2 regions of the Acuticoccus sp. I52.16.1 genome follow, and region 2 is predicted to be linked to the other one. Evidence: riboswitches for the same ligand, from Rfam matches in the RefSeq annotation. Region 2 holds a riboswitch; the other holds the start of a gene.
The links. A riboswitch is a leader RNA that binds a small molecule or an ion and turns the genes downstream of it on or off. The one in region 2 is predicted to bind glycine.

Region 1 (4,387 bases), 2.0 Mb from region 2:
CACCGCGAAGGCCGGGACCGGAGGAGCTGACCGCGCTGGCGGCCGACCTCGCGGAGGCGATGGGGCCGCACGTCGCGCTCCTGCGCGACAAGCTCGTCAACTACCACACCTCCGGCGACGTCGTCTTCGTCCACGCCGATCTGGAGCCCGGGGTGGACCTGGAATTGCAGGACGAGGCGGTGATGTTGTGGGGCGATCCCGAGCATCCGGGCGCGACATGGCGGGCCGACAAGCTGGTGGTCCACGGCCACTACGCGGACGTGAAACCGATCGAGAGCGAGGGGCGCCTGTGCATCGACACCGGCGCCTTCTACACCAACAACCTCACCTGTGTGCGGCTGGACGGCGAGGTCGCTCTGTTCGGCAGCCTCGGTCCAGCGCCCGGCGCGGCGATGTAGGCCGGCCGGGCACGTCTCGCAGAACGAAGCGGCGCGGGATCAGGCGGCGAGCGCGAAGGCGGGCCGCACCACCGGGCGCTGCGGCGCCAGTTCGTCCTCCACACGGTCGGCGACCAGCTCGGCCGTGGCGGCGGACAGGGTCCAGCCCAGGTGGCCGTGGCCGGTGTTGTAGAAGACGCCGGCGTGCTTGCCACGGCCGACACGGGGCAGCATCGAGGGCATCATCGGCCGCAGGCCCGCCCACGGCACCGCATGCTCGGTGGAGAGCGCGGGGAAGTACTTCTCCGCCCACGCGACCAGCGGACGGATGCGGTCGGCGCGAATGTCGAGGTTGGCGCCGTTGAACTCGGCGGTGCCGGCGATGCGCAGGCGATCCTCGCCCAGGCGGCTCGACACGATCTTGGCGCGGTCGTCCAGCAGGCTCACCCAGGGCGCGGCGGCGCGGGACAGCTCGTCCTTCAGCTCCACCGTGATCGAGTAACCCTTCACCGGGTAGATATCGACCGTGTCGCCGAGCTGACGGGCGACGTCGCGGCTCTTGACGCCGGCGGCGACGACCACGCCGTCGAAGCGTTCCTCGATCCCGTCGGCGGCGATGCGCACGCCGCCCTCGACGGCGGCGACGGTGTCGACCGTGGTGCCCATGCGCAGGGTCGCGCCGCGGCGCACGCAGGCGCGGGCGAGGCCCATGGTGAACTTGTGGATGTCGCCCGACGCATCGCTCTCGGTGAAGAAGCCGCCGGCGAAATCGCCGCGCAGGGCCGGCTCGACGGCGCGGACCTCGGCCGGCGACAGCTCGCGCCGCTCGAGGCCGCCCTCGGCGAGGAGGCCGTTCACCTCACGGGCGTGCTGCATGTCCTTCATGGTGGAGTAGAAGTGCAGGATGCCGCGATGCTCGAGGTCGAAGTCGATGCCTTCGCGCTCGGCCATCTCGTAGAGGACGGCGCGGGCGGCGATGGCGAGGCGCACGGTCTCGACCGTGTTGGCACGATAGTTCGGGATGTTGGCGAGGAACTTGGCCATCCACTGCATCTTGTGGAGGGTAGGGCGCGGGTTGACCAGCAGCGGCGCATCGGCCTGCAGCATCCACTTCAGGCCCTTGAGGACCGTGCCCCACTGGGTCCACGTCTCGGCGTTGGAGGCGGAGAGCTGGCCGCCGTTGGCGAAGCTCGTCTCCATCGCGGCGTAGCGGTTGCGGTCGAAGACGGTGACCTCGAACCCGCGGTCGAGGAGGGCATAGGCGGTGGTCAAGCCGGTCACACCGGCGCCGATGATGGCGACATGGGTCATCGAGATAGCTCCACGCACGGGCGGCGTCTGCCGCGTTGCCCCCTCCGTGCTTGGAACCTGAGAGCTTCGCCCACCGGTGGCGGGCTTTCTCCTACGGTGGACCCGGTGTGCGGGCCGCTTTCCGGAGTGTTGAGACGACACCGGTCCTGGGACCTGAGAGTTTCCGGGGCGGTTGCTCCTTCGGCGAGGGGGCGGACCCCCTCTTCTCCCGGTGCCGTCTGAATACTGCTGAGGTAGGCCATTTCGGCGAATTTCGCAAGATCTCGCGCAACCGAAAACTTGACTTGCCGCAAATTTGCGCAACGCGCCCCGACGGGACAGGCCCGGCCTTTCCGTGGCGACGGCCCAGGCGCCGCATGGTCCGTGACGACGACGGCGGACCGGGGCGCAGCGCGGGCCGTGCCCCGGAATTTCGTCCTTGTAATTCATCTACGAGTGAACGATTGCGCGCCGACCGCGTTGGCCCGTTAGACCCACGGCGTCTCGGCCGCGGGGCCAGGACCTACCCCGACCCCCCAGCACCGACCGCCATCCCGATCCACGCACGAAGGGGTTCTCCGTGGCGCACGCATCCCAACCGCATTCTCCGCCGCACCGCGGCCACTGGGCGACGAGTATCCTCGCCGTCTTCGTCGCCTTGCTCGGCCTGCCGCTCGCCGGCCTCGGCGCCTGGCTCATCACGCTGGGCGGCAGCTGGTATTACGGCATCGCCGGGCTCGGCCTGATCATCGTCGCCATCCTCCTGGCGCAGCGCAGCATGGCCGCCATCTGGCTCTACCTGCTCGTCTGGGCCGGCACCGTCGCCTGGGCCTTCTGGGAGGTGGGGACCGACTGGTGGGCGCAGGTGCCGCGCCTGGTCGCACCGACGGTGCTCCTCGTCATCCTGCTTCTCTTCCTGCCGCTCCTCGGCCGCCGCACGCGCGAAGGTGCTCTGTGATGCACATTTCCATGTCCGCCCGGCTCGCCGCAACGCTGTTGGTGACGAGCGCCCTCACCGCCCCTGCCCTCGCGCAGGACACCACCGAGCCCGCCGCGACCGTGCAGCCGTCGACGCCGCAGTCCACCCCGGCTCAGACCGAGGCGGCGCCCCGCGATGCCGCGCCCGACGATGCCGCTGCCGCCCCGACCGAGGCCGCGCCGGTCGCCACCCAAACCACCGCGCGCGAGCCGCAGCCGCAGCCCGAAGCCGGCGCCGACTGGCCGTTCTGGGGCGGCGGGCCGAATGCGCAGCGCTACTCGCCGCTCGGACAGATCACGCCGGAGAACGTCGGCGATCTGGAGCGCGCCTGGGTGTTCCACACCGGCGACCTGCCGGAGGGCTCGGCGTCCGACAAATATTCGCCCGAGAACACGCCGGTGAAGGTCGGCGACGCCCTCTTGATGTGCTCGGCGAAGAACATCCTCATCTCGATCGACGCCGCCACCGGCGAAGAGAACTGGCGCTACGACCCCGAGGTGGCGAACGAGGCGATCCCCTATGGTGCCAGCTGCCGCGGCGTCGCCGTCTACACCGCGCCGGAGCTGCCGGAGGATGCGCCCTGCAAGACGCGCGTCGTCGAAGGCACGCTCGACGCCCGCCTGATCGCCGTCGACAGCGCGACCGGCGAGCTGTGCGCCGATTTCGGAGAGAACGGCCAGGTCGACCTGTGGGACGGCATTGGCGACAAGGTGCCCGGCTGGTACGCCGTGACCGCCCCGCCGGCCATCGTGCGCGGCATCGCCGTCACCGGCGCGCAGGTGAAGGACGGGCAGGCCGAGGACGCCCCGTCCGGCGTCATCCGCGGCTACGATGCGGTGACGGGCGAACTCGCCTGGGCCTGGGACCTCGCCGCGCCCGAGGAGATGAAGGACGGCCCGCCCGAGGGCGAGACCTACACCCGCGGCACGCCCAACATGTGGACCACCGCGACGGCGGACGAAGCGCTCGGGCTCGTATATCTGCCGCTCGGTAACTCGGCGGTCGACTACTGGGCCTCCAACCGCTCCGAAGCGGAGAACAAGTGGTCCACCTCGCTCGTCGCGATCGACGTGACCACCGGCGAGCCGGCGTGGTCCTTCCAGACCGTGCACAAGGACGTGTGGGACTACGACCTCGGCAGCCAGGTGACGCTGATCGACTACCCCGGCGAAGGTGGTGACACGGTGCCGGCGGTGATCCTGCCCTCCAAGCAGGGCGACATCTATATCCTGAACCGCGAGACGGGCGAGCCGCTGACCCCGGTCGGCGAGATCGCCGTGCCGTCCACCGGCGAGCTGGAGCCGGACACTCTGTCCCAGACGCAGCCGACATCCGAGTGGCACACGCTGCGCAAGGACCCGCTGGAAGAGAAGGACATGTGGGGCTTCTCGCCGATCGACCAGCTCTGGTGCCGGATCCAGTTCCGCCTGTCGAACTACGAGGGCTTCTACACCCCGCCCTCGGCCGACAAGCCGTGGATTCAGTACCCCGGCTACAATGGCGGCAACGACTGGGGCTCGATCGCCTTCGACCCGGAGAAGGGCCTCATCATCGCCAACTACAACGACGTGCCGAACCACAACCAGCTCGTCCCGCGGGCGGAGGCGGACGCGAAGGGGTGGAAGCCGATCTACGAGACCGACAACGCCGGTACCTCGTCGCCCGAGGGCGCCGGAGACCCGCAGGTGGGCGCGCCGTACGCGATCGACGTCAACGCCGGCTGGCGCAACGACTATACCGG
Region 2 (4,387 bases):
CGCGCACGGAAGAACAGCTCCACCTGGTGGAAGCCCGTCTGCGGATTGTGGAACTCGTTGACGAGGGCGAGCCCGCCGACCTCGACGGTGAGGCCGGTCTCCTCGTGGACCTCGCGCCTCAGGTTGGTGGTGAGGTCGGTCCCCGCCTCGACGCCGCCGCCGGGGGCGCACCAGAGGTCGCTCTGCCCGTCGGGATACGCGTTGACGAGGAGGAGGCGGCCCTCCTCGACGACGAGCGCGCGGACGGCGAGGCGGGGTGAACTCACGATATCGTCTTCAGATACTCGTCGTAGCCGGCCTGATCCATGAGGTCGGAGAGGTCCACGCCCTCGGCCTTGAACTTCACGAACCAGCCGTCCGACTCCGGTGCCTCGTTGACGAGCTCGGGCTTCTCGTCGAGCGCGGCGTTGACCTCGACGACCTCGCCGTCGACCGGGGCGTAGACGTCGGACGCGGCCTTGACGCTTTCGACCACGGCGAAGGCGTCGCCCTTGGCCAGCGTCTTGCCGACGTCGGGCAGCTCGACGAAAGTGATGTCGCCGAGTTGCTCCTGGGCGTGGTCGGAGATGCCCACGGTGAGGACACCGTCGGTGTCTTCGATCCACTCGTGGTCCTTGGTGAAGCGCTTCATCTTACGTCTTTCGTTTGGCTCGCGATGGCACGAAGGGGAGCGGGGCGACGGTCACCGGGACCGACTTCCCGCGCACGATTGCGGCAAGCTCCGTGCCGATTTCGGCGTGCTGGCCGGCGACGAAGCCCATGGCGATCGGTGCGCCCACGGTGGGGCCGACGCCGCCCGAGGTGACGAGGCCGACGTCCCGGCCGTCGAGCTGCAGCACGGCGCCCGCGCGAGCCGGCACGCGGCCGCCGACGGCAAGACCCACGCGCTTGCGGTTCGGTCCGTCCGCCAGCTCGGCCAGGATGCGCTCTTGGCCGAGAAAGCCGCCCTCCTCGCGCCGCCGCTTGGGCATGACGAAGCCGAGGTCGGCCTCCACCGGGCTGATCTCCTCCGACAGGTCCTGCCCGTAGAGGCACAGCCCCGCCTCCAGGCGCAGCGTGTCGCGCGCGCCGAGGCCGACCGGCGCCACGCGCGCGTCCTCGCAAAGCGTCGTCCAGGCGGTGGCGGCGACCGCGTTCGGCACGGAGATCTCGAACCCGTCCTCGCCGGTATAGCCGCAGCGCGAGATCATCGCGTCGGCGCCGAAGGCGGTGCCGTAGGCGGCGGTCATGAAGGTGAGCGCGGACAGGTCGACGTCGACGTGCGGCGCCAGCGCCGCCTCCGCCGCGGGGCCCTGGATGGCGATCAGCGCGCGGTCCAGCGGGGTGACGGTGACCTTGGCGTCGGCGTGGGCGGCGAAGTGGGTGGCGACCGCCTCACGCCGCGCGCCGTTGACGACGACGCGCAGGTGGTCGCCCATGTTGGTGATGATGAGATCGTCGACCACGCCGCCGGCCTCGTTGGTGAGCACGCTGTAGCGCGCGGCTCCCTCCTTCAGCCCGGTGATGTTGGACGGGGTCAGGCGCTCCAGCCACGCGGCGGCCGCGCCCGGCTCGCTCTCGTCGAGGCGGAGCTGGCCCATGTGGGACACGTCGAACAGGCCAGCACCCTCGCGGCAGGCGGTATGCTCGGCCATGATTCCGCTATATTGCAGCGGCATCAGGTAACCCGCGAACGGGACCATGCGGGCGCCGGCCGCCTTGTGGACCTCCACCAGCGGGGTGTGCTTCAGCGCATCGGTCGGAACTTCGGCCAAACCATTCTCCTAGCCCATGACAAAGGTCGCCCGGCGATTGCCGAACTCTCGAGCCCTTCTGTCATGGCACCTGAGAGATTTCCCGCCGGGCCTCGCGGCCGAGACGGCTACTCCTTCGGTGGACGGCTGCCGCCGCCGCTTTCCAGAATGTCTTTGACGCGCGGTCCTTTTGCCTGAGAGTTTCCGGGCCGTTGCTCCTTCGGCGCCGCAACCGTTCGTCGGGTTGCGGTCTCTCCCGCGCGCTGTGCCAACAATGATTGCCCGGGCGCGAAAGTCAAGGTGAGCGCCCCTGTCACCCCCGACCAAGGTGGTGACGCACGCCCGCCGCTACTGCGCGGCGAGCGAGGCCGCTTCGGTGTCGGCGCCCAACAACCGGCGACGTGCGGCGGCGTATTCACGGGCCAGACGGTCGACCAGCGCGGCGGCCGGCAGGACCGCGTCGACCGCGCCGATCCCCTGCCCCGAACCCCAGATCTGCGACCACGACTTGGGCTTGGACGAGCCGGAGCCGAAGTTCATCGCCGACGGATCGCTGGTGGGCAGGTTGTCCGGATCCATCCCGGCGGCCGCCACGGACGGCTTCAGATAATTGCCCCAGACGCCGGTGAAGAGATCCGAATAGACGATGTCGTCCGCCCCGCCGGCGACGATCATCGCCTTGTAGGCCTCGACCGCGTTGGCCTCTTCGGTGGCAATGAAGGCCGAGCCGATGTAGGCCGCGTCCGCGCCCATTGCCTCGGCCGACAAGACGGCGTCGCCGCGGGCGATCGCGCCCGAGAGCACCAGCGGCCCGTCGAACCACCGGCGGATCTCCTGGACGAGCGCGAACGGCGAGAGCGTGCCGGCATGCCCGCCTGCGCCGGCGGCGACGGCGACGAGACCGTCCGCCCCCTTCTCGATCGCCTTCCTGGCGAAGCGGTCGTTGATGACGTCGTGCAGCACGCTGGCGCCGACCGAGTGCGCCGCCTCGTTCACCTCCACCCGCGCACCGAGCGAGGTGATCCACACCGGCACTTTCCACTTCACGCAGATCTCGATGTCGCGCTCCAGGCGCTTGTTGGTGCGGTGGACGATCTGGTTGACCGCGAAGGGCGCCGCCGGCCGGTCGGGATTGGCCTGGTTGTAGCGATCCAGCTCCTCGGTGATGCGCTTCAGCCAGGCCTCCAGCATGATCGGCTCGCCGTCCGTCTCGCGCGCATTGAGCGCGGGGAAGGAGCCGATGATGCCGGCCTTGCACTGTGCCAGCACGAGGTCCGGATTGGAGATGATGAAGAGCGGCGACCCCACGACGGGGATCCGCAGCGACTTGATCGTTTCGCGCAATGACACGGGCGTCTCGCTCCTGTTTTCCCCGATACTCGACCGTTCCAGGCTCCGGGACAAGACCCGTGCCGTAGCACTTATCCGGCGGTCACCCTCTTCAGGCGTCGAACTCGAACCGCCCGTTGGTCAGGACGGTCACCTCGCGTGCCGGCACCCGGGCGGTGTAGTTCGCCACCCCCGGCGCCACGACCCACATATCGACCGCGATCGCCTCGCCGGGGAAGACCGGCGAGGAGAAGCGGCCGTCCTGTCCGCGCACGCGCGCCGGGTCGTTGTCGCACAGGGTCAGAAGCAGCGCGCGGCAGGCGATGCCGAAGGTCGCCATGCCGTGCAGGATGGGCCGGTCGAAGCCGGAGCGGCGAGCGCTGGCGGGGTCCGAGTGGAGCGGGTTGTAGTCGCCAGACAGGCGGTAGATCAGCGCCTGCCCCGGCTGCGTGGCGATCGTCACCGTGCGGTCCGGCGCGCGCTCCGGCATCTGCGCCGCGGCGAGCGGCGCCGTCGTCTGCGCCCGGCCGAAGCCCCCTTGCCCGCGCGCGAACGCCGACTGACGCACCGTGGCGTAGGGCGCGCCCGTCGCCGCGTCGACGATGGTCCGCTCGGTGACGATGAGCCCGCCTCTGCCCTTGTCGACGACGTCAGTCACGGTGGTCTTGGCCCTCACCCGCCCCTCGGTCGGCAGCGGCCGCGCCAAGCGCACGGACTGCTCGCCGTGGACGATCTTGGAATAGTCGACGCTGGTGCCGGGCCGGCTCATCCAGTGCGGCGCCATCGCCAGGACGTTCGCCATCGCCGGCATGGCGACGAGCTTGGTCTCGTCGACGAACTTCAGTTCCGCCTCGTCCATCGGGTCGGCGCCGTAGCCCAGGCCGAGCGCGTAGATGATGCAGTCGCGCCAGTCGAGGTCTTGCGTCACCTCAGGCAGGTCGATGCCGATGAGCACGTCCGGATTGAGCATTGTTTGGAAGGTCCCGGTCGATCACGGAAGAGATGTGTTAATCGAGGGATTAGCTAGCGCGTCTCGCCGGGCGCCGCTAGGCCGGATGACGGGCCGCGGCGGGCGCTTGCCCCCCCACGAAGGCCCGCAGCCTCGGTCAACATCAACGTTCGGCCATATCGCGCCGGACAGGGAGGACAATCGCTGTGTTACCCGCTTCCACCCGTGCCGCACCCGCGCGCCCCCTCGCTCCCCCGCGTATGCGAGAGGCCGCCTAGGATGTACCCGCTCGAAGGCATCAAGGTGCTCGACCTGTCGCGGGTGCTCGCCGGCCCCTCCTCGACGCAGACCCTCGCCGACCTCGGTGCCGAGGTGT

Region 1: linked by a shared signal. The riboswitch ahead of MRB58_RS09790 (D-amino acid dehydrogenase) and the one ahead of gcvT (glycine cleavage system aminomethyltransferase GcvT) in region 2 are both predicted to bind glycine.

The regions. Positions count from the first base shown of each region.
Region 1 is NZ_CP094828.1:2,172,617-2,177,003, forward strand. Features, by position in the region: gene MRB58_RS09785 (metallophosphoesterase family protein) at 1-398, shown strand, start outside; gene MRB58_RS09790 (D-amino acid dehydrogenase) at 438-1,688, opposite strand; glycine riboswitch at 1,820-1,909, opposite strand; gene MRB58_RS09795 (hypothetical protein) at 2,248-2,625, shown strand; gene MRB58_RS09800 (pyrroloquinoline quinone-dependent dehydrogenase) at 2,625-4,387, shown strand, end outside.
Region 2 is NZ_CP094828.1:160,377-164,763, forward strand. Features, by position in the region: gene MRB58_RS00730 (NUDIX hydrolase) at 1-266, opposite strand, end outside; gene gcvH (glycine cleavage system protein GcvH) at 263-631, opposite strand; gene gcvT (glycine cleavage system aminomethyltransferase GcvT) at 633-1,754, opposite strand; glycine riboswitch at 1,809-1,904, opposite strand; glycine riboswitch at 1,906-2,002, opposite strand; gene MRB58_RS00745 (nitronate monooxygenase family protein) at 2,082-3,083, opposite strand; gene MRB58_RS00750 (MaoC/PaaZ C-terminal domain-containing protein) at 3,175-4,032, opposite strand; gene MRB58_RS00755 (CaiB/BaiF CoA-transferase family protein) at 4,291-4,387, shown strand, end outside.